One region of the Cohnella sp. GCM10020058 genome, then DNA from elsewhere that is predicted to be linked to it. Evidence: riboswitches for the same ligand, from Rfam matches in the RefSeq annotation. Region 1 holds a riboswitch; each other region holds the start of a gene.

Region 1 (7,397 bases):
TTGATCCACCAATTCCACTCGCCGGGCATCAACAAGCGCGACGACGAATTCGGACGCGACAAAGCCAAATTCGGCGTCGAGATCATCAAGGCCGTCAAGGCCGTCTTGCCTCCCGATATGCCGCTGCTCATGCGGGTGTCCGCGATTGAGTATGCGGAATATGGTTACGACCTTGACCATATTCTGGAGGTCTCGCGCGTTTACCGCGATGCAGGCGTCGACCTGTTCGACGTCTCCACCGGCGGCGAAGGCGGTCCGGCAGTGAAGGGGAAGCCCGGCAACTATCCGGGCTACCAAGTGCCGTTCGCGCGTGCGCTGAAGGAAGCGCTCGGCGTCCCGGTCAGCGCCGTCGGCATGCTTGACGATGCCGAGCTAGCCGAGCACGTCGTCGCATCGGGCGACGCCGAGCTGGCCGTCATCGGCCGCGCCATGCTGCGCAACCCGTACTGGGCGATCGACGCGCTGCGCCGTCTCGATGGCAAAACCGACGTCGCGAAGCCCTATGAACGCGGCTATCCCGTTCATCGCTAATTTAACGCCGTCTGTGGGTCGACGCGGGTAACCCCCGCGTCGGCTTTTGCATTGTCGTCGCATAAGCTAAAGCCGTCGCCTCTTATCGCCGCATTCTGCTACTGTGCACCATTCTGATGCACCATCCACCCCGGCACCCGCTACTCATCGCCTCACGCGTCTACCGTGCACTATTCTTGTGCACCACCCCCAACACCAGCGCCTCATCGCCTCCCCCCGGCCACCGTGCACTATTCCTGTGCACCATCACTCCGACGCACGAGACAAGTTATCTATAGATCTGACTTTCACCCGGCAAGTAGCGATACTTGTTTTTGTGATCCGGGAAAAACGCAAAAAGTAGATGGAAGCATACGTCAATCCGGACTTTAGCCGCAGCAATCTGGCTCCTTTAGCTGTCCGGAGCGTCGCGGCCCACCAGAAGGCGAATGCTTTTTCAAAATGTCGGTTGGCCTCCGGATCTCCCTGCCGGTACAACGGATCGGCCTTAAACTTTTCCAGGTTAAACAAGTCTGAACCCATCGCCTCTCTGCTCCTTTTTTCACCTAACAAAAAAGCCGCCCGCCTCCCTCATCCGAAGATAAGGAATGCAAGCGGCGCGTGCTTCACGCCAATATGGTTTTTGGTTAAATTCCCGTTTCTGTTATCGTCATCGTCGCCTCGATATGCGCCCCGAGCCACCGAAGCTTGTTCGCGGCTTCGTCGTCTTGCGCGGCTTGAAGCTGGAGCCGGACTTGCTGCCGGAGCCGCTCGTGCCGTCGCGGGTAATGCTGCCCGTCGTCGACTTTTTCTTGCCGAACAATCCGTCGGAGCCTACGCTGCCGCTGGAGCCGGACTTGTTGCCGCGCTTGAAGATCGAGCCCTTTTTGTCCACCGTGAGCGGCGGCGCGACCTTCTGATCGCTGACCGTCGGCGTGCGGTAGGTACCCGTGGTTGGCGGATACGACTTTTGGCTGCCGTAGCCGCGATAGTCGCCGTAGTAGCCGCCTCTCGACGAATCGAACAGATTGCCGATCAAGCTCGCGAGCAAGTAGCCTTCCAGGAAAGAAGGACTGTAGTTCTGCCGCACGTATTCTTTGGAGTCGACCTCGACCAGGCTGTCCTCCGGCTTGTTCGGATCCTTTTGCACGTGAATGACCTGATCCGAATAGACGAGGAACATATGCTCGGGATCGTCCTTGGACACCTGCTCAGGCTTCTTCTTGGCCTCGAGCGCCGTCGCGACCTCCTGTACCGTCTCCCCCGCCGCCCGATAGACATACGAGGTCTGGCTGCCGCTGCCGCTTACTGACTCGAGCGGATACGTCTCCTGGACGTTAAGGCTCGGCCCGCACGCGGACAGCAGCGTTACGACGAGGGCCAGCATGACGGTCAGGTGAATGGAGGAACGCAGCCGTCCGCGAGTGGAACGCCGGCGCGCCGGCCGGCTCATCGTCCGCTTCCTCTCAGCCACTCCACGTCTCCCGGCAGTACGCTTTCGCCTTCATACAGCATGAAGCGTCCGTCCTGCCATTCGATCCGCAGCAGCTTGCGCCCGTCCGATTGGAAACGCCATACGTAAAGATCGCCTCCTGCGGAGGTAAAAGGCGTGCTGCCCGCCTCGACGATCCGCGTGCTGTATTGGTCCTCCAAATGGTAATCGATACCGTCCAACTCGATATGCGCCGGCACTTCGTCCATCGAATCGAGACGCCCGTCAATCGTACTGAACAAGGAATACGACAGATCGAGCCGCTGTTCAATGTTCAGATAGCGGACGTCTGCGCCGTCCCGAAGCGTCAACCAGACTTCGTTGCGGGCTGTCGGCTTGGTACGCCCGGTCACCTGGTAAGTGACAAGCGACACCTCGCACACATCTCCGGGCCCCATCGTCAGCACGCTTCGCTCCTGCGGAAGCGGCTCGGCTTTTTTCAAAATATTTTTAACCCTTTTGAACAAGCTCATCTCTTGTCCTCCTCTCCCGCAGCCTTACAGGCACGAGCCGATGATCATCGCACCGACCAGATGCAGAGAGCCCGCGATCAGGCCATGCCCTACGACGCCGTCCCGCACGCCTTCGTCCAAACGCAAATCTCCGATGCGCCTGAACGCGAATTCGACGATCCACTCCAGCACGAAGAGGATGACGAACGAAATGAAGGAGACAAGCAGCGCCTCGCCCAGATCGTCGGACGTCGCGATCGAGCGGGACAGAATGTAACCTTGTGCGACGAGCTTCAGCACGAACCGGACGGTGACGGCCGTATTGCCCCGCTTCATCTCTTCCATATCCTTGTACTTGGTGAAATAAGCGTCGATGCCCATGAGAATGAACAGAAGCACCGCGCCCGCCGCCGTCCACAGCAGCGTGCCGACCACGTTTTCAATCGTCAATGTTAACGTCTCTCCTCCCGCGGATAAAACCGGGCGATATCCGCATGAACCTGCGGGAATAAGCTGCCCGAAGCGCCCCTTTTCGGACGCGCCATGAATGCTTAACTCATTTTAGCTTAGATGGGCGTTTGAAAAAAGGACCCCGCGGGGGAGTCCTCTTGGATCGCCTTAGCTCTCGTACTTCTTCATCAGGGCCGCCAGTTCGTCTTCGACGGCTTTGTCCTTGCCTAGCGTCGCGAACTCGTCGTCCAGCGACCTGCCTTTGGACTGGCTAAGTTCCTCTGTCGCCTCGGCGTGCGCTTCCATCTGCCGGACCTTCTCTTCCATCCGGCTGAGACCGGACATCGCCGTGTCGGTACCGAATCCAGCCATCGCCTTGTTGATGCCGGCTTGCGCCTTGGCCGCGTTGGCACGGGCGACCAGCGTCTCGCGCCGGTTCTTGAGGTCGGTGAATTGCTTGCGCATCTCATCGAGCTTCAGACGCAGATTGTCGGCGGCCTGCTTGTTCTGCTCGTAGCTGGCCTTGTACTCGGCAACCTTCGTCTCTGCCGCTTTCTTCTCCTCGAGCGCGCGGCGCGCAAGGTCGATATTTTTTGCCTGCGCGGCGATGTTCGCCTGCTCTTCGCGCTTGGCGACCAGAGCCGATTGCTCCTCGTACAGCTGCTTGAATCGCTTTTCGATCGCGATCTGGGCGGCGACCGCCTTTTCCGCATCCTCGAGATCCTCTGCCATATCGCGCAGATATTGATCGGTCATCTTGACCGGGTCTTCCGCCTTTTCGATCAGGGCATATACGTTAGACAGCGTGAGATCGCGCAATCGTTTGAAAATAGACATTTACACGAATCCTCCTCTTGTCCGCTTGTTCGCGGCTATGTATTCTAGTACGCGGATGCAGGCCGACCGTTTCAACATTTCCCCGCAGACGCCCAAGTATCCGTCAAAATAAATATACATCCGGCCTGCCTCGGAAGGCAAAGCCGGATGTATGATAAAAGACCGATTAATCTCCGATCTGATAAGGCCGCTTGACGTAAGAAGTGCGGAGCCCGTAATCCTCGGAGTCCGTCCAGTCGATCGTCAGCGACCCGATCTTCGATTCGCTGCCCGGCAGCTCGGTCAGCCACAACGCGTCGTCGGGGCAGTCTGCCGTGATGAACTTGCCTGCGTCGTCGTCGGGTGACGCGTGAAACTTCAGATAGGCCTTGCCGCCTTCGACGGCCAGCACTTCGACGAAGCCAGCGTCGTGGTTCACCGCAAGGCGCGCCCGCCGCCCGAGCCCCGCCGTCGTCAGCTTGGCTTCTTCGACCAGATGGTACGCCCTGGATAGCGGCACCGAGAATTCCCCGTTCTCCTCGCTCGGACGATCGACGAAAAAGTAATACGGCGTCACGCCGGCCAGCTCGAGGCGATCCAGCAGCTCACCCAGCAACTCCGGCGCGTCGTTGATTCCGCCAAGGATCGGCGTCCGGTTCACGATGACGGCTCCTGCGTCGCGGAGCGAGCGGAACGCACGAATCGCTTGATCCGTCATCTCCCGCGGATGATGAATGTGCGCCATCAGATAAAGCGGCTTGGAAGGCGTAGAAAATTCGCGGATAAGGCGCAGCAAGCCCAGGTCGTCCGATATGCGCATCGGCTCCATGACCGGCATGCGCGTGCTGAGCCTGATAATTCCGACGTGCGGGATGGCCCGCAAGCTTTGGATTAGATTCCGCAGCTTGAGCGTAGGAAGGCTGAAGCAGTCGCCGCCCGCCAGAATCACCTGGCGGATCTCCGGATGAGCCGCCACATATGCGAGCGCCGGCGACACGCCCTCTTCGGCCTCCGTCTCAGGAAGCATCAGGAAAGCGGACGTCCGGAACTTATGGCGATAGCCTTGTGCCAGATAGTCGGCTTCGTCGTCGGAGGCGCCCCAGATCCCTTGGCCGCCGGCCGCCGGCAAAGATGGAGACAGCAGCTTGCGGAGCGGATCGTCGGCGTCGCCCCAGTCGATGAGGCTATGATAATACGTATTCGTGTTCGTGCAGAAAGGAGCGGCAGCGTCTTGGTCCATGTTTCTGGCGAATTCCGGCATGGCCAACGTAAATTCCTCCTTCTCCCGGTCTAAAGTCGACACGCCTCGAAGGACAGAAAAGACCCTTCTGCAACAGGCGCGCGCAATACGCTTAGCCAGACAGAGGGGTCTTGTAGAGACGCCAAAAGACCCGGCGAGGGTCATTCAAGCTTCAATAAATTAGATGTGACCCATCCACTGCCTACGAGGTTAGCTGACGGACTCGGGTAAGATGGTACCCTATGAAGCCTGGAATAGCTTCAATTCGCCCCATAAAGACTTGGTTCCCCCGTTTCCCGGCCGATACCGGGAATTAAGCGTACACTTAGTTTATACCGAATGTCCCGAATCGTCAAACAAATGGCGCCCAATTCGGCCTCGAAAGGTCAAAATTGGGCGCCTGTACCTGTTTTTAGGATACGCTGGCGAGCCTGGTCTTAGTATTCAAGACCTTGATACAGCGGATATTGCGAGGCGAGCTCGCGTACCAGCTTGCGCGCTTCTTCAAGCTTGGTCTCGTCCTTGGCGTTCTTCAATGTGATGGCGATGGCCTGGCCGACCTTCTTCATCGCCGCGGCGTCCATCCCGCGCGAAGTAACGGCCGGCGTACCGATGCGGATGCCGCTCGTGATGAACGGGCTCGTCGGATCGAACGGAATCGCGTTCTTGTTGACGGTGATGCCCACGGAGTCGAGCAAGTGCTCGGCATCCTTGCCCGTAATGTTCAGGCTGCGGGTGTCCACGAGCATCAAGTGGTTGTCCGTGCCGCCGGAGACGAGGTTGATGCCCTCTGCGGTCAACGTCTCGGCAAGCGCCTTGGCGTTTGTCACGACGTTAGCCGCATAATCCTTGAAGGACGGCTGCAGCGCTTCGCCGAGCGCAACGGCTTTGGCTGCGATCGTGTGCATGAGCGGACCGCCCTGCGTGCCGGGGAATACCGCCTTGTCGATCGCCGCAGCCCACGGCTTGGTGCACAGGATCAGGCCGCCGCGCGGTCCGCGCAGCGTCTTGTGCGTCGTCGTCGTGACGAAGTGCGCGTGCGGCACCGGGCTCGGGTGCTGGCCGCCTGCCACGAGACCGGCGATATGCGCCATGTCGACCATGAACAGTGCGCCCACGTCGCGGGCGATCTGGCCGAGCACTTCAAAGTCGATGATGCGCGGATACGCGCTCGCGCCGGCGACGATCATGCGCGGACGGTGCTTGAACGCGGCTTTGCGGACTTCGTCGTAGTTGATCGTGAAGGTCTGCTCGTCGACGCCGTAAGCGACGAAGTTGTACAGCAAGCCGGAGGCGTTGACCGGGCTGCCGTGCGTCAGGTGGCCGCCGTGCGCGAGATTCATGCCGAGCACGGTGTCGCCCGGTTGCAGCGTCGCCAGGTAGACGGCGAGGTTGGCCTGCGCGCCGGAGTGCGGCTGCACGTTGGCATGATCGGCGCCGAACAGTTCCTTGGCGCGGTTGCGGGCGATCTCTTCGGGAATGTCGACGTACTCGCAGCCGCCGTAGAACCGCTTGCCCGGGTAGCCTTCGGCATATTTGTTGGTCAGAACGGTGCCCATCGCTTCAAGGACGGCTTCGCTAACGATGTTTTCGGATGCGATCAGCTCGAGGTTGTCGCGTTGGCGGCCGAGCTCGAGGTTAAGGGCTTTGACGATCTCGGGATCTTGCTTGCGCAGATTGGCGGTCATGGGTGGTCCTCCTTGGGGTTATGAGAAAGTTGAATTTAAAGCGATGACGAGAATAACTGCAATCATGCAATCATGTTGCTTTTTTCATTTATGTTGGCCGATGACGAGGAGATAACTGCATACATGCAGGTATTTCTCATCATTTGGTTGTTTTGTTTACAGCTAAAGCAATTTAACTGCAATCTGCAGCTATCCGGCTCATCTGGCCGCCATCCCGCTCCATAACCTGCATATTTGCAGTTATTTCCGTTCGGAACGGGACGAAATCGGCGCCAAAGTGCGCTGATAGCCGCCGCTTTACTCGGGGTTAATCGGGCAATTCGCCTCTTCCGCACGTACGAAGGCTGAACAAACCGGCGGCAGAAGCCGTTGCCAGCCTGGCGGCTCAGTCGCACGTTCCGGAAGGCGGCGCCTCCCGGCTCGGCTTCGCGTATACTGCGCGCTCGCCGCCGATCAGCTTCGGCCGCGCGTATGCCATCGTCACCCGCGCTTCTCCGATCCAGCGGCCGGATGGCCTTACCGGCACGGCGACCTGGCGCAGGTGCATGCCGATCAGCGTTTCGCCGATATCAAGGCCCGCATCGACGGCTACCGCCTCGACGAGGCAGGGATCCGCCAACTGACTGAAAGCGTAGGCGGCCATGGAGCCGCCGGCCTTGGGCACGGGCACAGCCGATACGATCGTCCAGCCCCGGGCCATGGCCAAGCTTCGCTCGGTCACGAGCGCGCGGTTCAGATGCTCGCAGCAT
Region 2 (7,397 bases), on a different contig from region 1:
TGGCTGAAGATCAAGGTGTCGGTACCGAGGCGCGGCTCCAAGCGCCATCTCGTCGCGATGGCCGCCGACAACGCCAAGGTCGCGCTCGAGGAGAAGTTCCGCATGATCGAACGCGATCAGGAGCGGAGCGTCAAGGCGTCCGAGGGACTTGCGGAGTGGCTCGGCATTCCGTCGGCGCACCGCATCGAGGCGTTCGACAACTCCAACATGCAGGGCGCGTCGCCGGTATCCGCGATGGTCGTCTTCACCGACGGCAAGCCCGATCGCAAGGAATACCGCAAGTACAACGTGCGCACCGTTACCGGCCCGGACGACTACGAGACGATGCGCGAGGTCGTGCGCCGCCGCTATGAGCGCGTGCTCAAGGAAGGGCTGCAGATGCCGGACCTGATCGTCATTGACGGCGGCCGCGGCCAGATCGGCGCAGCCATCGATGTCCTGCAGAACGAGTTGGGCCTGTTCGTGCCGGTATGCGGCCTCGCCAAGGACGCCAAGCACCGCACCGCACAGTTGCTCGTCGGCGATCCCGCGGAGGTCGTGCCGCTGCCGCGCGACAGCCAGGAGTTCTACCTGCTGCAGCGCATCCAGGACGAGGTGCACCGCTTCGCGATCACCTTCCACCGCGAGAAGCGCGGCAAGTCGATGATCGCTTCCAAGCTCGACGCCATCCCCGGCATCGGCGAGAAACGCCGCAAGCAGCTGCTCAAGCACTTCGGCTCGCTCAAAGCGATTCGGGAGGCTTCGGCGGCCGACTTCAAGGCGGTGTCGATCGGCGAAGCGCTGGCCGCGCGTATTTTGGCCGCATTGAATGAAGATGAGGGCGGGGAAGCGGCAGAGAGCGCTGCACCTTCGGTCTAAGCGAAGCGACGGTCCAAGTGAAGCCGACGCATAGGGAAACGGGATGACGCAGACGTTCTCTGCGTGATCCCGTTTTTTTTAGCGGCGGACGAGCGAGCGACGGGTCCGTACACCATAGTGGTGCACGACGGGCATCGGGCGAGGCGGAGGCGCGGCGGGAGCTGCATCCATGCAGGAGAATGGTGCACGGAAGGCGTACGAATGGTGCCGTGAAGGGAAATAGCTAAAAAATGGTTGACGCAGGCTTTTTTTCGTTTTATATTGATAACGATTATCATTATCGTTTATAAAGTGGGGTTAGTCAATTGCGGACCAACAGAAATTGGATGATTCTCGTCGTGCTGTTGTTGACGGTGCTCGCGAGCGCTTGCGGCAATCATGCCAACAAAAACGCAGACGAAGGCGCAGCGTCTACCGGGGCCACAGCCTCTGCGGCGTCGGAAGCGGTGTCGTCCGCGCAAACGGCTTCTCCGGAAGCATCCGCCTCGTCGGCCGGAGCGGCTACCAAAAAGATCACGGACGTCAAGGGCCGCCAAGTCGAAATTCCCACCGATCCGAAGCGAATCGTGTACGTCGGCAGCGATCCTGGGGATCTTCTGGCGCTGGGCGTTACGCCTGTCGGCGCCAGCTTGAGCGTCATCGGCAGCCAGGTCGCTTATGGCGATCGGCTTCAAGGGATCGCGGACGTCGGTTATCCCGCCAACTTGGAGAAGGTGACTGCGCAGGAGCCGGACCTGATTATTTTTAACGACTGGGACGAACAGGGCCTGGCTCCGTTGGAGAAAATCGCGCCGACCGTCGTTATTTCCGAAAAGGGCGGCTTCGATCGAATGCATGAAATTGCGGGCATGCTGGGCAAGGAAGCGGCTGCTGACGATTATGTCGAGGCATATGACGCAAAGGTGAAGCAGACCAAGGACCTGTTGGCGCAAAAAGGCAAGCAAGGCCAATCGGCAACCGTCCTGCTTATGATGGGCAAGGTCCTGTATGTTATGGGCCATCAAGGCTTTTCCGTGTCGTTGTACGACGCGCTCGGGTACGTGGCGCCGGCTAAAGTTCAAACGATGATCGATGGCGACGAGCGCTTTGCCGAGATCTCGGTCGAGGTCATGTCGGACTATATCGGCGACGAGCTGTACATTTTGAAGGATGAGGAGGACGAGACCAAAGCGCAGGCGGAGGCGCTGTTCACGAGCAGTCTGTGGAAGTCGTTGCCTGCGGTCAAGAACGGTCAAGTGCACATGTTGAACAGCCAATGGAATTTCGACGACCCGGTCACGCGGACGATGCTGCTGGATGAGTTGCAGGGCTTGAACGGTGCCGCGGGCTAAGGGAAAAAAGAAAGAAAAAGCAGGCGCATTGAGAAGAAAGCTTCTCTCGAGGCGCCTGCTTTTTTGTTTTGTAAAAGTATGTAAAACGCAATAATAATGCTGCACGCTAATGGCATATTAGTCTATACTACCAATAATATGCATTTATCAGACCCTACAATCGATCTCAGAGGAGTACCGTCATGCCAGCCTTCCTCCGTCAGTTCGTTATTGATCCTCGCGGATTGCATCCTCTTCGCAGGATTCGTCGCTTGCATCGTCACCTTTATCTCCGGCTTGAACAACCGCGATTATCTCGCGTTCAATGAAAAGACCACTGTACAATTGCAGCCGGGCAAATACCAGATTTATAACGAGTACACCGAGACAACGAGAGAAATGGGTTCGCTTACCATTAGCTTCTCCACCTCATGAGCAAAATTTCGAAAGGTTAGCCGTTCAGCCTGACTCCTATCCAAATCGTTGACCGAGGAGCATTCGCATGCTTGCATTTTTCCGCCAATTTGCCCCGCTCATCCTCACCGGCTGCATCCTCTTCGCCGGTCTTTTGACGAGCGCCTGTGCCTTTTTCACCAGTTTTCACAACCGTGATTACGTCACCCTGAACGCCAAAACCGTCATCCAATTAAAGCCGGGCAAATATAAAATTTTTTATGAATGGATCGGCGATCCGAACGTGCATGGACAGTCCGCTTCCGTGCAAAGCAGCAATCCAAGCGACGGAATGTTCGATCAGGTGATTGCCATGGTGGATAACGGAAGTTCTTCCCTGGATTTGACGGAGGATAAGTCGGATGTCTATTTCGCAAAACGGTTGAAAGGCGAGTCGATGTTTCGCTTTTCTGTTGCGCAACAAGGCGCGTACGGCATTACGCTGATCAGCAATACGCCGGACCTGCAGGGGCAGGTCCGGTTCGCGGTGATGAGCGACGTAATCCACTTGCTGCTGTCGGCGCTCAAAAAATGGGGGGTATTTTTTGCGGCCGCCGCTCCCTTTTTACTCGCCGACTTTGTGATGCATATACGGCTGGAGCGGCGCAAGCTCGCCAAGACAAGGCTGAGCGTTCATCCCGAGATTACGCCGCAAGTCCTCTAACGCGTGAAGTCTGCGGCCGGACCGGACCCGCCCCGTCGCTTTTCGTGCAGCCAGGCGATTGCCATCGCGACGGCAGCCGGCAGCAGGACGCTGACGAAGCCTGCGAGATTGTCGGATGAGAGCCCGTCGGACAGCATCTGTACGGCCATCAGCGTAGAGTCGAGGACGACGTGGGCGAAAATAACGGTCAAGAGGCCGAATCGCAACATGAACCAGGCGAACAAAGCGCCGATAATCATGAGCTCGATGAAGCGGGTCTGCCACGGAAATACGGCATAGCCGACATGGCCGAACGCCCATACGGCCGTCGCGGGCAGAACAGCGATGGCCGTGAGCGCCCTGGAGATCACGCTGCCGGAGGCGGAAGCGCCGTGCGTGCCTGCACGCTTAAATCTGCCGAACGCGCCGAGCCATTTGCGTACGAGGCCGATGCCGAAAAAGCGCGTCTGGATCTCCTCCGAGATGCCGGCGCACCAAGCGAGCAAGGGCAGCAGCCAAGGATAGTACATATTGTAGGCGGATTGGCTCGGGTCGGAACCGTAATAGCTGCCGAGCAGCAGGCTTAGGGCAGTCAAAACGATCGTTTGCGCTGCAAGTAGGATCACGGCGAGCAAATAGCCCTGCTTCATGGCGGTCTTGACCTGGCTGCCGAAGTCCGCGTCCTGCCAGCGCGGCCACAACGAGCGGCCCATCGAACGCCACAAGCCTTCGCCGCCGACGGCAGCGAAGTACGTGAGCAGCGCCTGAATGAAAAGAATAACGACGTTCGTGACGAGCAGCGCCGACACGTTGCTCTCCGAAGCGATCGCGTTCATGTCAACGGACGAGGCCCGCAGTCCGGGACGCAGATTGAACATGAACCCTGCGTACATGACGAAAAAGGCCGCCGACAGGAACAGTCCGCGTTTGAACGATGTCCATCCCCGGCATGTCGCGGCGTAAATAACGGCAAGCACGAACATGACGATCTGCGGCAGCAGGAAGCCGGTCATCGATAGCTTATCGGCAATCTTGCGCTGCTTCGCAATCTCGTCTGCGAAAGCCTGGGGCAGCGCATACCGGTAAGTAAGCACCTTGTCGGGCTTCACCAGCAGCTGTACATGCGCGTCCGACAGGCCGGTCTTGCGGCTCTGCAAAATGACCGAGCCGCCTTGCGTCAGGCTGCCGGTAGGCTCCCAGGCCGAAGCGTCGTAGCCAGGCTGCGTCTTAAGCCAGGCGATCGCTTCGGCGGTCCGCGCGTCTACGTCGCCGGCAGCGGCTTTGTCCGCATCGGTCAAGGCATCTCCGACGCGCGCCCAGCCGACGACCTCGCCCGATTCCATATGGACGGATACGCGATCGACGCTGCCGTCGGCCGCATGGATATCGACCGCGTAGACGTCCGTCGGGTAACGCGCATCCCAGTCGCGGTCGTATTCGTCGGTCAGCTTGTGCTTGGTCATATAGGCTGCCATGCGGTCGTCGCCTACATGCGTGATCGCCGCGTCGGACCCTTCGCCAAGATCCATACCCCAGTGCGCCGAGGCATAAGCAAGGCCGATCCGCTTGGCCTCCCCGCGGCTAATCGCGGCCGATTCGCCTTTCATAGCCGGCGCGATCGCAGGCAATACTTGCATGAACAGGAAGATAAGAAGGCCGATTCCCGCGGCGACAGCCCATTTGGATGATCTCAAATTACCCACTCCGATTCCGAATTGATCTGAAAAAGCGTATACATCGTCTTTTTATCCGCAATAGCTGGTCCTTCCGCTTATTATCGATAGGAATTGGAGCCAAAACAAGAGAAAGAGTTAGAATCCCCGTAAAAAAGCTGTTACACGGCCTAATAACGTCCGTATATCCTCATACAAGGCGATTTTTCGCATTTCTGCTGTTGTGTGTACCTATCGGACAGACTATAATGCGGTGTAATGTTTTTTATGGAAACCGAACCATCGTTTCTTCATCATACTACCCAGCCGAATTTCCGCAAAGAAAACGGGGGAACCACTTAAGCTTTTCCGGGGTGAATTCCGCGCGCCAAGCGCCGGATAGGGCAGCCTGATCTGGCCCGAACCCGTCAGCTAACCTCGTAGGCTGCCAGACAGGATCGCCGTGCGCCAAGGCACTGGAGCTCCAGTGTCTTTTTTTGCGCGCTTTTTCAACCGTTTGCCGACATGAGGTGAATCGTACTTTGCTTAAGAAAATTATCGGCTGGCTATATGCTTCCCCGCCGCGCGTGCTGACGATCGGCTTCGCCGTAATTATCGCGGTTGGCGCGCTGCTGCTCAGGCTCCCGATCTCCACGGTGTCCGGCGAGCCGACGCCGTGGCTCGAGGCGTTATTCGTCTCCAGCTCCGCGACTTGCGTGACAGGTCTCTCCAGACTGGATACGGTCGGATATTTTTCGGTGTTCGGCCGATGGGTCATTTTGATCCTCGTGCAGCTCGGCGGTCTCGGCTTCATGACGATGGGCACGTTGTTCGCGTTTTTTGCCGGACGCCGCCTCTCGCTCAAGGATCGCCTCGTGCTGCAGGAAGCGATGAACCAGGGCAGCCTGGAAGGCATCGTTCGTCTGGTGAAGCGCGTCCTCATTTATGCGCTTTGCATTGAGGCGGTCGGCGCGCTGCTGTTTACCTTCCGGTTCATGCACGAGATGCATTTCCGGCAGGCGTTCTATTACGGCGTGTTCCACAGCGTTTCTTTTTTCAACAACGGCGGCTTCGACCTGTTCGGCAATTTCCGCAGCATGGCCGGATATGTCGGAGATCCTTATATGAACCTGCTCTCGATCGTGCTCGTCGTGCTCGGCGGCGTCGGCTTCGTCGTCCTCTCCGACCTGGTCGAGCTGCCGACCCGCCGCAAGCTGTCCTATCATTCCAAAGTCGTGCTCTGGGTATCGGCGTTCCTCATCGTGCTCGGCACGGTCACGATCCTGATCTTCGAATACACCAACGAGCTCACCTTCGCCCCGCTGTCCTTCGGTGACAAGCTGCTTGCGGCCGCGCTGCAGTCCGTATCCACCCGCTCCGCCGGCGTCAGTACCGTCGACATCGGCTCCTTGCGGGACGCGACGCAGTTTGCGATGGTGCTGCTCATGTTCGTCGGCGCCTCGCCCGGTTCCACCGGCGGCGGCATCAAGACGACGGCGTTTGCGGTGCTAGCGGCCGCCGTCTGGGCGATGCTGCGCGGCCGTACCGACGTCGTGCTGCTCGGACTGCGCATTGAGCGGTCCAAGGTCAACCGCGCCATTACGGTCACGATGCTGTCGCTGGCCATCGTCATCACGTCCGTCATGATTCTCTCGATTACCGAGAAGCAGGCGTTCCTGCTCATTCTTTTCGAAGTCATGTCCGCCTATGCGACGGTCGGATTGTCCGCCGGCATCACCGGAGACTTGTCGTCCTTTGGCCAGATTCTTATTATCGTCCTCATGTTCATGGGGCGTCTCGGCCCGCTGACGATGACTTACGCGCTGGGCTCCAAGTCCGGACGCACGCTGTATCGCGAGGCGGAAGGCCGCATCATTATCGGGTAAATCCAAGGTAAAGGAGGAGAGACGCATGCACAAAAAAATGTACGCATGGCTGGTCGCCTCTCCTCCGCGGACGCTGGCGCTCGGCTTCGCTTTTATCATCGGCCTGGGCTCCTTTCTGCTCCACTTGCCCGTCGCTTCGAGCGCCGGCGTGCAAACGCGATATATCGACGCGCTCTTCACGGCGACCTCTGCCACTTGTGTTACGGGCCTGGTCGTGGTCGACACGGGCGATCACTATTCCATGTTCGGGCAGATCGTCATTCTCGCAATGATCCAGATCGGCGGCCTCGGCTTCATGTCGATGGCCACCTTGTTCGCGATCTTCCTGAAGCGGCGCATCTCGCTCAAGGAACGGCTGATCCTCCAGGAAGCGCTCAATCAGAGCAGTATCGAGGGCATCGTAAGGCTCGTCCGCCGCGTCGTCCTGTATGCGCTGTCGGTCGAAGCGGCTGGCGCTCTGCTTTTCATGGCTTGCTTCCTTAGAGATATGAGTCCCGCGAGGGCGATATACTACGGGATCTTTCACGCGGTCTCCTTTTTCAACAACGCAGGGTTCGATCTGATGGGAGGCTTCCGCAGCCTCACCGTTTATGCG
Region 3 (7,397 bases), on a different contig from region 1:
CGCCCATGCGCTCCCTGCGGCTTGCGGCGGCCGGATGTACGATCAGCCCCGCATCGATCAGATCCGGCCAGGCGATCTCCGGCTCGCCGTCTCCCGCGCTTGGGCCAGCTTCCGCGCCTGCGCCGGCCATCGCTGCCCGGTCCGCGCCTGCCAGCGCCGCCTCGGACGCAGACGCCGATGAAGCCCCGTCGCCGCGCTGCGCCGCGAGCGCTCCATCGGCGACGGCAACTGCGCCGCCCCCTGCCGATGGCCGCACGCGTGCCAGCGCCGCGCGTATCGCCTCCGGGCTCGCGTGCTCGACGCCGATGCCGTCCTTGCCGCGCGCATCGGCCTTCGCCAAGAACGCGTGGCTGCATCCCGGCACCCTCGCCTCGATAATCTTGCGTATTTTCTCGCCCGGCACGTCCGGATCCGTAAAGATAATGACACCGCGCCGTGCGCGGGCCAGCTCGATGCGTCGCAGCACCTTTTCGTCGATCGCCGAACCGCCCGTCTCAATCGTGTCCGCGTCGACCGCCCTTCGGATCGCCACGGTATCCTCCTTGCCTTCCACAACGATGATCTCTGCTATCTTAGCCAGGCCGATACCGTTCACCCCGCTCGCTCCGTTCGTTCCCCTATCCGTTCGTATTGCTTCGTATGCCCTATTATAGCCGACATCCCGCAAATGACAAAGGGAAGAGGCACAGGCCTCTTCCCAGGATGCAGCGACCCGACCAGGCCGCCGCCAAAAAAACTTGACCGCTCCGACATAAAACAGACACAAACTCAATAATAGCGGGTAATAAAAATTAAGAACCTATCAGGCGGCCGATGGCTTAACCGGTCCGATCACGTACACAGTGTTGCCGCGTTTCTTGCCGAACTTATTCGCATACCGCTCGCTGTCGTAGTACACGTCGATCTTCTTGCCTTTGATCGCACTGCCCGTATCTTCCGCGCGGCGGAAGCCGATGCCCTCGATGTAGACCCACCAGCCCAAAGGCACGACATCCGGATCGACGGCAATCGTACGACCCTCGGATACCGTGGTACCGGAAGCGGTGATGCCGTAGCCCGCGTCGCCTACGTCTTTGCCCGTCGAAGCCGGACCCGCGGAATACGCGGTTAACGTGACGCCGGATAAAACGCTCTTTACCTTCACGGATTTGCCGTTCAATTGGAGTGTCTTAACTTCGTCTGCGGCTTTGTTGTAGGCAAGCGACACGACGGCCGCTTTTTTCTTCGCGCCGACGGCTACGACTTGCTGCACGATCGGCTGATCAAGCGATTTGTAGATGAGCTGTTCGTTAACGAGCTTGCCGTCTTCGTAGACGCGCTCGAATTTTTTCACCAGTAAGCCTTGCTTGCCCGTCTGCATGACCTTCGTCTTGCCGACCAGCAAGTTCTGATCCGCTGTCTTGACAACTTTGTACGCCATCGGATGCTCGGTCGTGACGACCTCGCGTGTGACGCGGACGACCTTCACCTGCAGTCCCTCGTCGATCTTTGACGTGAGTGCCGGCGTAACTTTGTCTTCTGCGGAGAGCGTGATGCCTTCATTTTGCAGCAGATCACCCACCGTCTTGACTGTTGTATATTTGGTCTCTTTCTTCCCGTCTGCGACGAGCTGAACGCTCATAGCCCGATCGATGACGACTCGCGTGCCGTCCTCTACCGAGGACGTGAGCGCTGCCGACAACCGATCGTTTGGACCGACCGTGATGCCAATCTCCTTAAGCAAGGCGGAGACATCGGAAGTGCGGGTTTGGATGACGGTAGATTTCCCGCCGTCCACGACGGTCACGCTCTTGGCGGACGCGCCGTGCAGCAGCATGATGAGACAGATGGTAAGAGCAAAGGACAAGATTGCGCTCAAGAGAATCAAACGCAGATGCTCATGCAACCATCGCGCTGCGGTAAGCTTGCCGGTCGGTCGTGGATCATGGGTCCCTTGAAGGGGGATTGCACCCATTTTCTCGTTCCTCCTTCATAGCCTCGCCGTCGACTGTTTTACATGATATTCGTCTGACGCGACTATCCATTTGTGATAACGGCGCTGGAAGCTTAGTGTGGAGCGGCTTGCACACTAGCGAATTGCGCCGCCTTGCCCAGCTATGGAGGCATGTCATGCGCCTGCCATTCATCCCGTGGGTGCTTCCGTGGAGCGGTCTTAGCGGCTATCGGCACCGAACGCGTAAATTCGGGCACAAAAAAAGCCTGCGACAGAGGGCCTGGTCGTGGCTTCCGCTCAACTGGACGAGGGACGATGGGGCGGCACGAGGTTACCTCTCTCTACTACGCTTGCGAGGTTAGCTGTCGGGTTCGGGCGTCGAGAGTCTGCCCTAAGCGATCAAGCGGTCTGCCGTCAGCCGGACGGCGCCCGTCGTTCGCTACTCACCCCAAGATTGCTCGGACCGCTGGGACATCGGCAAGCGCCGATATCGTCCGCGTCGGGTCCCCCGCTCTCCCCGCTGGGAGATTAAGCGCACTGGAAAAGGAATGTCATATTCGGACTTCTGGATTAGATAATAACCCGCACGCCCCAAAGGTGTAAAGAACGTGCAAAGAGCGAATTTCAGCGTTTTAAGGCAAATTTCAGCCATATTTTTAGGATTTCGAAGGCAAAAGCTAGTTTTTTCTTAGAAAATATTTATTTTTCTGCGTTTGTTGGCGCTTTTTCTTCGAGTCGAAAACAGACACGTGCATTTCGATCCGTAATTTCTTCTATTTTTTCCCTAGAAAGGCCTGTGATTTCCGCGGCGGAATCAGCTACAAACTGCACATAAGACGACTCGTTTCGCTTGCCACGATAGGGGTGGGGGGTAAGGTACGGAGCATCGGTTTCGATCAACAATCGGTCCAGGGGGACACGGGCCAATACCTCTTTGGGAACGCGCGCGTTTTTGAAGGTGACCGGCCCGCCGAAGGAGATATAGAAGTTCATATCCAAGCATTGCTTGGCCGTCTCCCAGCTGCCGGAGTAGCAGTGCATGATGCCCCCGATCTCGGCTGCTCCTTCTTCGCGAAGAATACGGACGACGTCCTCATGAGCATCCCGATTGTGAATGATGATCGGCTTGCCGATCCGCTTCGCGAGCCGGATCTGTTCGCGGAATACGAGCTGCTGGACGTCCTTGGGCGAAGTGTCCCAATAATAATCGAGCCCGATCTCGCCGATCGCCACGACTTTGGGGTGACTGCATAGTGATTCGATCCAGCCCAGGTCATCCTCCAATCGCATGTCGACGGCATCCGTCGGGTGCCAGCCTACGGCCGCATAGATAAAATCGTACTTTTCGGCTAATGCAATGGTCGTCGGGATCGTCTCCCGGTTGAAGCCGATATTGACAATCGTACCGACGCCCGCTTCCTTGGCCCGCGCAATCACTTCTTCTCTATCGTCGTCAAACTTTGGTGAGTCCAGATGGGCGTGCGTATCGAACAGCATGTCGTGAACGCCTCCTTTGGTCAAATCAATTTGGTATAAGATCTATAAACCCAGCAGTTCGCGAATCTCGGGTTTAAGATCATGGACATGCGGGAGCACCAGGTCTTCGGGATAATAGATATAATACTTCCCGGTATGAAGTCCCGCGATCGACCGGACGATATCGCTTTTTAAAGATATCTCGGTCAATCGATCTTTTTCGTCCAGCACGAGGACGGGGGTCTTTTCTTTGGGCTCGGGATCCGGAGATCCTGGCTTGTACACGTCGTAGGGAAGGTTCGTCGGCGTGTCCATCTGAAGGTGGTAATCAGGGTGCAGACCGATCCTTTCCCATTGCTCCCGCAGCTCCGCCTCCAGTGTTTCGTGCGGACTGTCGAGGGGTACATACTTGTACAATCGGCGGTTTAAGAACCGTTTACATAAGTCCGCCAATATCTCGTCTTCTTCGTCCGCCCATTGGCCGAACGCAGTCTGTACCATCGCTTCATCCAGCGCCAGATAGTCCCGCAGTCCGATCGTGCCGTTCAACAACTGCGCTAGCGGCGGCAGCAGGAATTTGAACGCATGGCCCCCGCGGAACAACTCGCGCGCCCTCATGAAAATTTGCCTCAGTACGATATCCGAACTGCGCGTCACGGGATGAAAGTAGATCTGCCAATACATTTGATATCTCGACATCAAATAATCTTCTACTGCATGCATCCCGCTCTCCTTCACCACGATTCGCCCCTTATAAGGACGCAGCACGCGCAAGATCCGATCGAGGTCGAAGGTACCGTAGTTCACGCCCGTGAAGTACGCATCCCTGAGCAAATAATCCATTCGGTCCGCGTCCATCTGGCTGGACACGAGGCTCACGACGATCGGCTTGTCGTACGTCTTGCAGATGACGGCGGCAACCTTTTGCGGGAAATCCTCGCTTACTTCCTTTAATACCCGATTGATCTCGGTATCTCCCAATATAATCGCGCACGACCACTCCTCATGATCCGTATCGAACACTTGTTCGATGGCGTGGGAAAAAGGACCGTGTCCGACATCGTGCAGCAAAGAAGCGCATAAACTGACCATTTTTTCCTCTTGCGGCCAGTCCTGGTATCCGTTACGCTCAAATTGACTGATAATTCTTCGCGTGATATCGTATACGCCCAGCGAATGGGAGAATCGGCTGTGCTCTGCCCCATGGAAGGTCAGGTACGAAGTCCCCAACTGCCGTATGCGCCTCAATCGTTGGAACTCGGCGGTGTTGATAAGCTTCCAGATCGTCGCTTCCTGTACGTAGATGGACTGATGAACGGGGTCCTTGAATACTTTTTCCTCCCGAAGACGGTACATGTTTCGATCACCTCGTAGGTTTGGGCTTCACATTCGACAAACGATTATGATTTTGTCGAATGGTGTCATCCGCTAATTTTAAGAATTAATCCCGTTTTTTACCTAATATATTGGTGAATTGGTGCTAAACTGTGGAAGTTAGCGGGTATTCAGCTAAATTTCAGCTAAAGAAGCCACTATTTCTGGTTGACTTATTTGGGAATCGTTGGTACGATAGAGTACGGAAAAGAAAGAATTTTGTCGAATGATGGCGAATATGCGGAGGTTCTCCGACATTTCGTTTAATCTTATTTTACGCGAATGAGGGAGGATTTCCAAATGTTGAAGTCGACGGGCATTGTACGGAAAGTGGATGAACTGGGTCGTGTGGTCATTCCGATCGAGCTGCGCAGAACGCTGGGTATCGGGGAAAAGGATGCGCTGGAAATCTATGTGGACGGCGAGCGCATCATGCTGAAGAAATACGAACCGGCTTGCATCTTCTGCGGCAATGCGGACAACGTTATTTATTTTAAGGGAAAAATCGTTTGCAGAGAATGCTTGAAGGATTTACCTGCAACCGTGTGACAAATTAGAGAAATTCGTTTATAATGGAAGAAGCACTTACCAACATCGTTATTTCTAACCTTTTTATATCTCCTTGCCACCCCTCCCGGACTTAGTCCGCGGAGGGGTCTTTTTCTTCTTCGAGCAACATTTGGTACACTTCCCGGCGGGACAAGCCTAGATCGCGCGCCGCCAACCGCATCGCTTCCTTGCGATTTTCGCCGTTCTGCGCTTCGTATCTGGCGACATGCTCGGCCGTTGTCAGCTCGAACCACCAGGCCTCGCTAGGATCGGCCGACAAAGCCGCTGACGGATCCGCGCCTTCGATGACCAGACAGCATTCACCCAGGGGCGGATGGGCTTCTATATATTGCAGGCAAGCTTCGGCTGTGCCCCGTACAATCTCTTCATGCCTTTTCGTCAGCTCCCGCACGACCGCGATCCGTCGGCCGCTCCACCGCTCGGCGACCGCCTCCACGGTCTTTTTGAGCCGATGCGGAGATTCGTACAACAGGAGCGTGGCTTCTTCCCGATCCAGACGGGCGAGGAAGGATTCTATTCCCTTGCGGTCCCGGGGCGGGAAGCCTGCGAACAGGAACCGTTCCGTCGGCAAGCCGGATACGATGAGCGAGGAAAGCGCGGCATTTGCGCCCGGAATGGGAACGACCGGTATGCCTTGCTCGGCGGCCGCAGCCGCGAGATCGGCGCCCGGATCGGAGATGGCCGGCATGCCGGCGTCGCTCACCAGGGCGATTGTCGTGCCTTCGGCCAACAGCCGGACAAGCTCCGGTCCGCTCGCTCTCTTATTATGCTCGTGGTAGCTGACCAGACGCGTAGAGATATCGAAGTGCGTGAGCAGCTTGCGCGTCTGGCGCGTATCCTCGGCTGCGATGAGGTCGGCTTCCTTTAGCGTACGAATGGCCCTGAACGTCATATCCTCCAGGTTGCCGATCGGCGTCGCGACGAGATAGAGCGTGCCCGGTCCGCCTGACTCGCGAGCGCCAAAGCTTTTTTGAACCTGTGCAGCTGCTTGCAGAGGCAGCTGTGTCTGAGCAGCCGACGTGCGATCGGTGTTCCGCTCGCGGGCTTGTCCGCGGCCTTCCGGCAGTTCGGCGCGCTCTAATGCGCCATGCGGACTCCTTCCTCGCCCGCTGCGATCCCGTTTCTCCTTCATCGCTCAATCCTCCGCCCCTTCACTCGTGTCCGTGTCGTTCAGTTCCTTTTTGCGCCCGTAAAATACGTCCAGCAGTTCGCCTGTATACGTGCGGCCTTCTCCTTCGTATACGATTAGTGGCGGGAGCAAGCGAAGTTCCGGCCTTCCGCCCAAGCTGGCCTCGATAAGCACCATATTCGCTTCGGCTCCCGCCCGTGAGTGCACGAAGCGCATCCGCTTCGGTTCGAGCCGATGCCTCTGCATAGCGGCCATAATCTCCGCCAGCCTGGACGGACGATGCACCATGGAGACGCGCCCGCCCTCACGGACGCTTCTCGCGCAGGCCGCCACGACATCCTCCAGCGTGCATCCGATCTCATGGCGCGCGAGCGCTTGATGCAGATTTTCCTTGTGCTCTCCGGAACCGACGGGTTTGTAGGGCGGGTTCACCGTTACGGCCTCGTACGCCTCGCTGCCCTGCAGCGCGGGCAGTGTCTTCAGGTCCGCTTCCCGAATGCGGATCCGCGATTGTAACTCGTTGTAAGCGACGCTCCGCTTGGCCATGTCCGCGAGCCGAGGCTGCAGCTCCACGCCTTCGATAGATGCATCGGTCCTTGTTGCGAGCAGCAGCGGGATGACGCCGTTCCCCGTGCACAGATCGAGAATCCTCCCTTTCTTCGGAATGTCGGCGAACCTGGCTAGTAGAACGGCATCCAACGAGAAGCTGAAAACCTCTTTGCTCTGTATAATTTTATACGCATGCGTCAACAGGTCGTCCAACCGCTCGCCATCCAGCAATTGGGGCTTCCCGAGCATGATGTTATCGTCTTCATTCAACGCCCAACGCACCGTCCCGAATTTTTTTCTTCTATTATATATGCGTCATTTCGTACCACTTTTTTATACCGGTTTTTGATGCCGGCATCACGTTTC
Region 4 (7,397 bases), on a different contig from region 1:
CAGGCGGCGCAGGCGACCGGACATCCCGGCACGCACACGCTGTATTTGATCCCGAGCGGCGCGAATATTCGAAGCATCGTTTCCTTTGATCCAACGGCCGGACGAATCGAGACGGCAAATGTGTCCGCAGCGCCGGTGCGTCTGTTCGCGACAGCGGACTATGTGTACGCAGTGCTGAAGAAAGGAGACGGAACGGGCCGGATTGTCGTGCTGGACGCGAGCAATTTATCGCAGACAGCTGCGTTCGATACGGCGGATGAGCCGTTCGATCTGGCCGTGGCGGCGCCGGGCGAGATCTACGTGCTGAGTCGCGCGGCCGACGGCCAGCACCTGACTGCGTACGATCAAGCGGGAACGATCCGCGCGCGTGCAGATATGACGAGCGCGCAGGGGCTGGCGCTATCGCCGGGGCGGCAGCGGCTCTATACGATCGTGGACGGTGTAAAGCTCCGCGCCTATGCGACGATTGCTTCGCGTCTGTTGGAGACGGACGACGAAACGGCCGTTCCGGATTTTCATGGGCCGTACGTACATGAAGGATCGCCCGACCGGCTCTGGGTTTCCCCGGACGAGACCTATGTGTTTTCCGGTTCGGGACGCTATTACAAGTCGGGCAGCGAAGGAGACAGGCTGCAGTCTGGCGGAGTGCTGGGCGACGGCGTAGACGATATTCTGTTCGGCCTGTTCGATGAAAAAGATCAATGGCAACGGATGACCGTGCGGTCCGGCAACACGATTCGAAGCGCGTCATACAAGTTAGGCCCTAGCGGTTCTTCTCCCTCTACCGGTATGTTTTCTGGATTGGCAGTCGGTACGCTGGCGCTGGCTCAGAGCGCGAAGGAAGGCGTGTTCACGCTGGTCGCGACAAGTACTGAAGCGACGACGATTACGACGTACGGAGACTACGAAGGCGTCGGCTTCAGTCCGATCGTCTCGGTCTCCTCGCCGCTGAATGTTTGCCCGATCGTCGTGGATACGAACACCGGCAACCCGGGCACAGGCTCGCCAGGCACCGGTGCACCTGGAACCGGCACTCCCGGAACCAGTACTCCCGGAACGGGCACGCCGGGTACCGGCGCATCCGGTGGAAGCGCGACTGCCGACGATGCCGACGATGAGACGAAGGTTCAGGACGGGACGATCAAGCTCTCCGGCAACGATCTGAAGTCCTCACAGGAAGCCGGTGCCGACGGACGCTCGATTTCAATCGTCGAGCCCGACGCCGACAAGCTGAAGCAAGCGCTCAAGCTGGCGGACGGGCAGACGGCATCTGCCGGTACGGCGCTCAAGCTCGTCCTGCCTGTCGGCACAGGCGGAGACGGCATTAAGGTACGGTTGCCGTCCGCGGCGCTCGCGGCCGCGTCTGTCCAATCCTCGGGCTTGACGCTTGTGGTACAGACTGACAAAGTCTCGTACGAGATTCCCGTCAAGCTGCTTAGCGGCTCGCTGCTGGCGCAAGCCTGGGGAACGGCAGCAGTCCCTGACGATCTGCAGCTCGAGTTCGGCGTCGTCAAGTCTGCGCAATCAGAGCAGGCGAAGTCCCGGCAAATGCTGCGAACGGACGGCTATGCAGCCTTGTCCGACTTCCTCGACTTCACGATCGAGCTGGCTTCCGGCGGGAAGAAAAAAGAGCTGAAAAACTTTAACGGCATTTATGTCACCAAACGGGTAAGTATCGACGCTCCCAAGACGACAGGGGAAGTAACTGCGCTGACCTTGGACACCGTCACCGGACAGCTCGTATTCGTCCCTGCGGCGATCACCGTTTCCGAGGGCCGGTTGACTGCGGCGATCCGGACGCCGCACAACAGCGTGTATGTGCTGGCGCAGGCAGTCAAGTCGTTCGCTGACATTGCGGTCCACACGGATCGTGCCGCGATCGAGAAAATGGCGTCCAGGAAGCTCGTGCTCGGCGCCGGATCGGGACAGTTCCAGCCGGACCGAACAGTGACGAGAGCCGAGTTCGCCGCTCTCCTCGCGAGAGCGCTCGGTCTGCAGACACTGCCGGCAGCGTTCTCGTTCGCCGATGTGAAGGCCGGCGCCTGGTATGGCGCTCCGGTGACGACGGCAGTGAGCGCGGGGCTAATCTCGGGCTACGGCAACGGGAGTTTCGGTCCGGGCGGCGTCATCAAGCGCCAGGAGATGGCGGTCATGCTGGGCAGAGCGATCGCTTATGCGGGCGGATTGCCGAAAATTGCGGGGCAGGCAGGCTCCGGCGCTTCTGCCGATGCGGCGAAAATTCCTGCATGGGCTGCCGCCGACGCGCAGGCACTGCTCGCTGCGGGCATCATGCAGAACAGAGCGGACGGCTCATTCGCTCCTGCCGCGCCGGTTACCAGGGCCGAAGCCACCGTATCGCTCATGCGCATGCTGGAGAATCTGCAACTCATTTAAAAGGGATGCATACAACACCCCTCGTCCTCCCGTTTGGCGGGAGGCGGGGTTATTTTTTTTAATTCGTTTCAAATACTCGGGCATCCGAGACAGCAGAAACCTCAATAAATCGAGCGCGAATGTGCGCGGCTGAGATAATGCAAGAGCCGCATGAATGTAACCGTTCTCTTCGTAGGTTAACCGGCCGCCGCGCTGTTTCATCCCCTTCGGCGGCAGTTTACATGAAGATGGAACGTAACGTATGATTCATTTCGTGATTTAACATCCTAATCGCTGAATCCCGCAGATGCGGGAACGGGGGAACCAACCGGGTGCCGCGCATGCACGCCCAGGGGTGAATCGCTTGGCTTTTGCCAAGCGTAGGGCTGCTTGCCGAGCCCGAATCCGACAGCTAACCTCGCAAGCGTCCGGAAGAGGAGCCTGCGCCGCTATTCGCTTAAGAATAAGCTGCGGGAGATCCTTTCCTGCGGCTTTTTTTGATGCCCGTCAGCGGTGCCGGCACAGCAAAGGAGATAACCCCATGGTCAGCAAAGTTAAACGGCTTCTGATCGGCAGACCGATGAAAAGCGCGGAGATCGAGGGCGCCAAGCTGGGCAAATTCAAGGCGCTTGCCGTCTTGTCGTCCGATGCGCTATCGTCCGTGGCGTACGGCACGGAGCAGATTTTGATCGTCCTCATGGCGGCGGGCTTCGCGGCCGTCTGGTACTCGGTGCCGATCTCGCTGGCGGTGCTCGGCCTTTTATTTATTCTCATCCTGTCTTACCGCCAGACCATTTATGCCTATCCGGCCGGCGGCGGCGCCTACATCGTGGCCAAGGACAATCTCGGCGTCTCGACGGGACTCCTGGCCGGCGGCTCGCTGCTGGTCGATTATATATTGACCGTCGCGGTCAGCTCGTCCGCCGGCACGGATGCGATCACGTCGGCTTTTCCTTCGCTGCACGAACACCGCGTTCTGATCGCGCTCGTCATCATCCTTATTCTGACCGTCATGAACCTTCGCGGCTTGACCGAGTCCGCCTCCGTGCTCGCGACGCCGATCTACTTATTCGTCGTAGCGATCTTCGTGCTCATCGCTGCCGGCATCGTCAAGTACGCAACGGGCAGCGCGCCCGCTCACGTGCCGGAATTCGGCGCCGCCGTGTCTAACGTCAGTCTCTTCCTGCTCCTCAAGGCATTCAGCTCGGGCTGCTCCGCGCTCACAGGCGTCGAAGCCGTATCCAATGCCATTCCCAACTTCAAAAAGCCGGCCGAGCGCAACGCCGCCGCCACGCTGATCATGATGGGCACGATTCTGGGCGCGATGTTTATCGGCATCAGCCTGCTCGCTTATTGGTACGGCGTCGCGCCGGACGAAAAGCAGACGGTCGTCTCGCAAATCGCCGAATCGACCTTCGGTCGAGGTACGATCTATTACGTCATCCAGGCGCTGACCGCGCTGATTCTGGTGCTGGCGGCGAATACGGCGTACTCCGCGTTCCCGCTGCTGGCGTTCATGCTGGCCAAGGACAAATACATGCCGCACGCCTTCATGGTTCGCGGAGACCGGCTCGGTTACTCCAACGGCATCATTTTCCTCGGCGTGTTCTCGGCGCTGCTGGTCATCATTTTCCACGGCAACACCGAAAACCTGATCCCGCTCTACGCGGTCGGCGTCTTCATCCCGTTCACGCTGTCGCAGCTCGGCATGATGGTGCGCTGGATCCGGCTACGCCCGCAAGGCTGGATGACGCGCCTGCTTGTCAATACGATCGGCATGCTGACGACGCTGAGCATCACGCTCATCTTTATTTTCACCAAGTTCACGCATGTGTGGATGGTGTTCGTGTTCCTGCCGGTCGTCATGTGGACGTTCTTCGCCATCGCACGCCATTACCGCAATACTGCCGACGAGCTGCGCATCGATCCGGCCAAGGAGAAGCCGTGCATCAAGGGCAGCACGATCGTCGTGCCGGTCGCGGGGGTCACCCGCGTCGTCATGAATTCGCTCAGCTACGCCAAGTCGCTGACCGACAACGTCGTCGCCGTCTATGTCGGCTTTGACGACGAGGAGATCGAGCGCATGGAAAAAAGATGGGCCGACTGGGATCCCGGCGTCCGGCTCATCACGCTCAGATCAAGCTATCGCAGCATTATCCGCCCGATTATGAAGTTCATCGACACGATCGAGTGGAAAACCGCCGAGACCGACCATATCACCGTCCTCATCCCGCAGTTTATCGCCAAGCACTGGTGGCAGCACATTTTGCACAATCAGTCGAGCCTGCTGCTTCGCGCTTACCTTTACAATCAAAAGGACGTCATCATCGCGACCGTGCCTTACCATCTGCGTCGTTAACGTCCGAAGAGCGCATGCGATCCGTCTCGTCCGTGATTTTGCGGGCGAGATTTTTTGGTTTTCGGCCTCATAAGAATCGTAGTTCCGCACACACATCTCATAGGAATGTACATCGTCGGACATGTATGTAAGCGCTTATAATTTAAAGGAAGCATCATCCATATACGGGAGGAGGAGGTTCGCAGCTCCGTGAACTTAGTCAGGCGCCACTGATCAGCCGCTCAAGTCGGAAGAGACCGGAATTTCGAGTTATCCATTTAAAAGGAGGCAGATGATGTTCATGCAACTGCATACGGGGAAACGGAAGCCGTGGACGGCTTCTTTGCTGGCTCTCGCGCTGATGGCCGGACTGTTCGCCAACCTGGCCGGGCTTCAAGCATCCAAGGCCTATGCGGACGGCCCGAATCTGGCGGCGAACAAACCTGTGACCGCGAGCTCATACGCGGATGTGTATCAAGCGGGCAATGCCGTAGACGGCAACGCCGGCACCTACTGGGAGAGCGCGAACAACGCCTTTCCGCAATGGATCCGGGTTGACCTGGGAGCAGCCTCGACGATTAATCAGGTCGTTCTGAAGCTGCCGTCCGGATGGGGGACGCGCTCGCAGACTTTGTCCGTGCAGGGCAGTCTGAACGACTCGGCGTACAGCACGCTCGCGTCGTCCGCTTCGTATTCGTTTAACCCGGCAACCGGCAATGCGGTGACGATCAGCTTCGCCGCCGCCAGCACGCGCTACGTCAAGGTCAACATCACGGCCAACAGCGCCTGGCCGGCCGGTCAGGTATCCGAGTTCGAGGTGTACGGAACCGTCTCGCCGCCGGCCAATAATGTGTATGAAGCCGAAGCAGCCGCGCTGTCCGGCGGAGCCAAAGTAAACACGGACCATCCCGGTTATACGGGGACGGGATTCGTGGACGGCTATTGGACGCAGGGCGCACAGACGCAGTTCACCGTTAATGCCGCAGCCGCCGGCAACTACGCGGTCGCGCTCAAGTACGGCAACGCGAACGGCGCGGCCAGAACGCTGAGCGTCTACGTGAACGGCACGAAAGTCAAGCAGACGACGCTCGCGAATCTCGCCAACTGGGATACTTGGGGAACCCAATCCGAGACGTTTGCGCTCAATGCGGGCAGCAATACGATTGCCTATAAGTACGACGCGACCGACTCCGGCAACGTTAACGTGGACCAAATCGCGCTGACTGCGGTGTCCGCTACGCCGACGCCGACGGCCACCCCGACCGCAACGCCAACGGCGACGCCTACTGCAACGCCAACCGCAACGCCAACGGCGACCCCAACCGCCACGCCTACTGCCACGCCGACAGCTACGCCAACCTCTACGCCTCCGCCAACCGGCTCCAACCTGGCGCAGGGCAAGCCAATCACCGCTTCCTCGGTTAACTGGACATATGTTGCAACCAACGCCAACGACGGTAGCACCGCGACTTACTGGGAAAGCAACGCGAATAGCTATCCCGCCACGCTGACCGTCTCGCTCGGCGCCAACGCCAGCATCTCGCAGATTGTACTGAAGCTCAGTCCGGACAGCGCCTGGGCGACGCGCACGCAGACGCTCCAGGTACTGGGCCGCGACCAGAACGCGACGACATTCAACAACCTGGTTTCGTCCGCGCAATATACGTTTAACCCGGCAACCGGCAACACGGTCACCATCCCCGTGAGCGCTACCGCCAGCGACGTGCAGCTGAAATTTACGGCCAACACGGGCGCGACGGGCGGACAGGTGGCCGAATTCCAGGTTATCGGCGTACCCGCGCCGAATCCGGATCTGACCGTGACGGGCCTATCCTGGACGCCGTCCGCGCCTGTCGAGACGGATAGCGTCAGCCTGACAGCCACCGTTAAAAACATCGGCACGTTGGCCTCCGCGGCGACGACCGTCAACTTCTACCTGGGCACGACCAAGGTAGGCACGGCGAACGTGGGCGCGCTCTCGGCAGGCGCTCAAGCCAACGTCAGCGTCAGCATCGGAGCGAAGGATGCAGGCAGCTACGCCGTCTCGGCCAAGGTCGACGAAGACAACGCCGTCATCGAGCAAAACGAGAACAACAACAGCTACACAGGCGCTTCCAACCTGACGGTCAGCCCGGTTCAGAGCTCGGATCTGGTCGCCACGTCGGTCAGCTGGAGCCCGAGCAATCCGGCTGCGGGCAATACGACGAACTTCTCCGTCATCCTTAAAAATCAGGGCTCGATCGCTTCGGCCGCCGGCGCGCACGCCGTCACGCTGACGCTGACGGACGCCACGACCAACGCGGTCGTGAAGACGCTGACCGCCAGCTACACCGGCACGCTCGCCGCAGGCGCATCCAGTCCGTCTATCGCCCTCGGCAGCTGGACCGCGGCGAACGGCAAGTACAACGTCAAGCTCCAGATCGCAGCCGACGGCAACGAATTGTCCGTCAAGCAAGCGAACAACGTCTCCACGCAGCCGTTGTTCGTCGGTCGCGGCGCGAACATGCCGTTCGACATGTACGAGGCCGAGGACGGCACGATCGGCGGCGGCGCAGCCGTCGTCGGGCCGAACCGCAACATTGGCGACCTTGCCGGCGAAGCTTCCGGCCGCAAGGCGGTTACGCTGAACGCGACGGGCAGCTACGTGCAGTTCACGACCAAGGCGAGCACCAACACGCTGGTCGCC

Evidence for each region. Region 1 has a riboswitch for cyclic di-AMP ahead of ACFSR7_RS19165 (KamA family radical SAM protein). Riboswitches for the same ligand answer to the same signal wherever they lie in the genome.
Region 2: another riboswitch for cyclic di-AMP. It lies ahead of ACFSR7_RS03345 (TrkH family potassium uptake protein); the one in region 1 lies ahead of ACFSR7_RS19165 (KamA family radical SAM protein).
Region 3: another riboswitch for cyclic di-AMP. It lies ahead of ACFSR7_RS24480 (resuscitation-promoting factor); the one in region 1 lies ahead of ACFSR7_RS19165 (KamA family radical SAM protein).
Region 4: another riboswitch for cyclic di-AMP. It lies ahead of ACFSR7_RS13825 (APC family permease); the one in region 1 lies ahead of ACFSR7_RS19165 (KamA family radical SAM protein).

Annotation. Positions count from the first base shown of each region.
Region 1 covers NZ_JBHUJV010000009.1:881,564-888,960, reverse strand. The annotation lists gene ACFSR7_RS19190 (NADH:flavin oxidoreductase/NADH oxidase) at 1-531, shown strand, start outside; gene ACFSR7_RS19185 (DUF4247 domain-containing protein) at 1,181-1,963, opposite strand; gene ACFSR7_RS19180 (DUF4178 domain-containing protein) at 1,960-2,475, opposite strand; gene ACFSR7_RS19175 (DUF350 domain-containing protein) at 2,500-2,904, opposite strand; gene ACFSR7_RS19170 (PspA/IM30 family protein) at 3,073-3,741, opposite strand; gene ACFSR7_RS19165 (KamA family radical SAM protein) at 3,908-4,981, opposite strand; cyclic di-AMP (ydaO/yuaA leader) riboswitch at 5,145-5,290, opposite strand; gene ACFSR7_RS19160 (serine hydroxymethyltransferase) at 5,398-6,648, opposite strand; gene ACFSR7_RS19155 (TIGR01440 family protein) at 7,034-7,397, opposite strand, start outside.
Region 2 covers NZ_JBHUJV010000002.1:909-8,305, reverse strand. The annotation lists gene uvrC (excinuclease ABC subunit UvrC) at 1-858, shown strand, start outside; gene ACFSR7_RS03360 (ABC transporter substrate-binding protein) at 1,164-2,189, shown strand; gene ACFSR7_RS03355 (hypothetical protein) at 2,671-3,285, shown strand; gene ACFSR7_RS03350 (hypothetical protein) at 3,282-4,958, opposite strand; cyclic di-AMP (ydaO/yuaA leader) riboswitch at 5,232-5,377, shown strand; gene ACFSR7_RS03345 (TrkH family potassium uptake protein) at 5,459-6,802, shown strand; gene ACFSR7_RS03340 (TrkH family potassium uptake protein) at 6,828-7,397, shown strand, end outside.
Region 3 covers NZ_JBHUJV010000014.1:8,701-16,097, reverse strand. The annotation lists gene rnmV (ribonuclease M5) at 1-595, opposite strand, end outside; gene ACFSR7_RS24480 (resuscitation-promoting factor) at 803-1,954, opposite strand; cyclic di-AMP (ydaO/yuaA leader) riboswitch at 2,266-2,478, opposite strand; gene ACFSR7_RS24475 (TatD family hydrolase) at 2,633-3,430, opposite strand; gene ACFSR7_RS24470 (HD domain-containing protein) at 3,473-4,765, opposite strand; gene ACFSR7_RS24465 (AbrB/MazE/SpoVT family DNA-binding domain-containing protein) at 5,084-5,332, shown strand; gene rsmI (16S rRNA (cytidine(1402)-2'-O)-methyltransferase) at 5,424-6,485, opposite strand; gene ACFSR7_RS24455 (tRNA1(Val) (adenine(37)-N6)-methyltransferase) at 6,489-7,280, opposite strand.
Region 4 covers NZ_JBHUJV010000008.1:309,956-317,352, forward strand. The annotation lists gene ACFSR7_RS13820 (M4 family metallopeptidase) at 1-2,394, shown strand, start outside; cyclic di-AMP (ydaO/yuaA leader) riboswitch at 2,656-2,815, shown strand; gene ACFSR7_RS13825 (APC family permease) at 2,915-4,732, shown strand; gene ACFSR7_RS13830 (galactose-binding domain-containing protein) at 5,007-7,397, shown strand, end outside.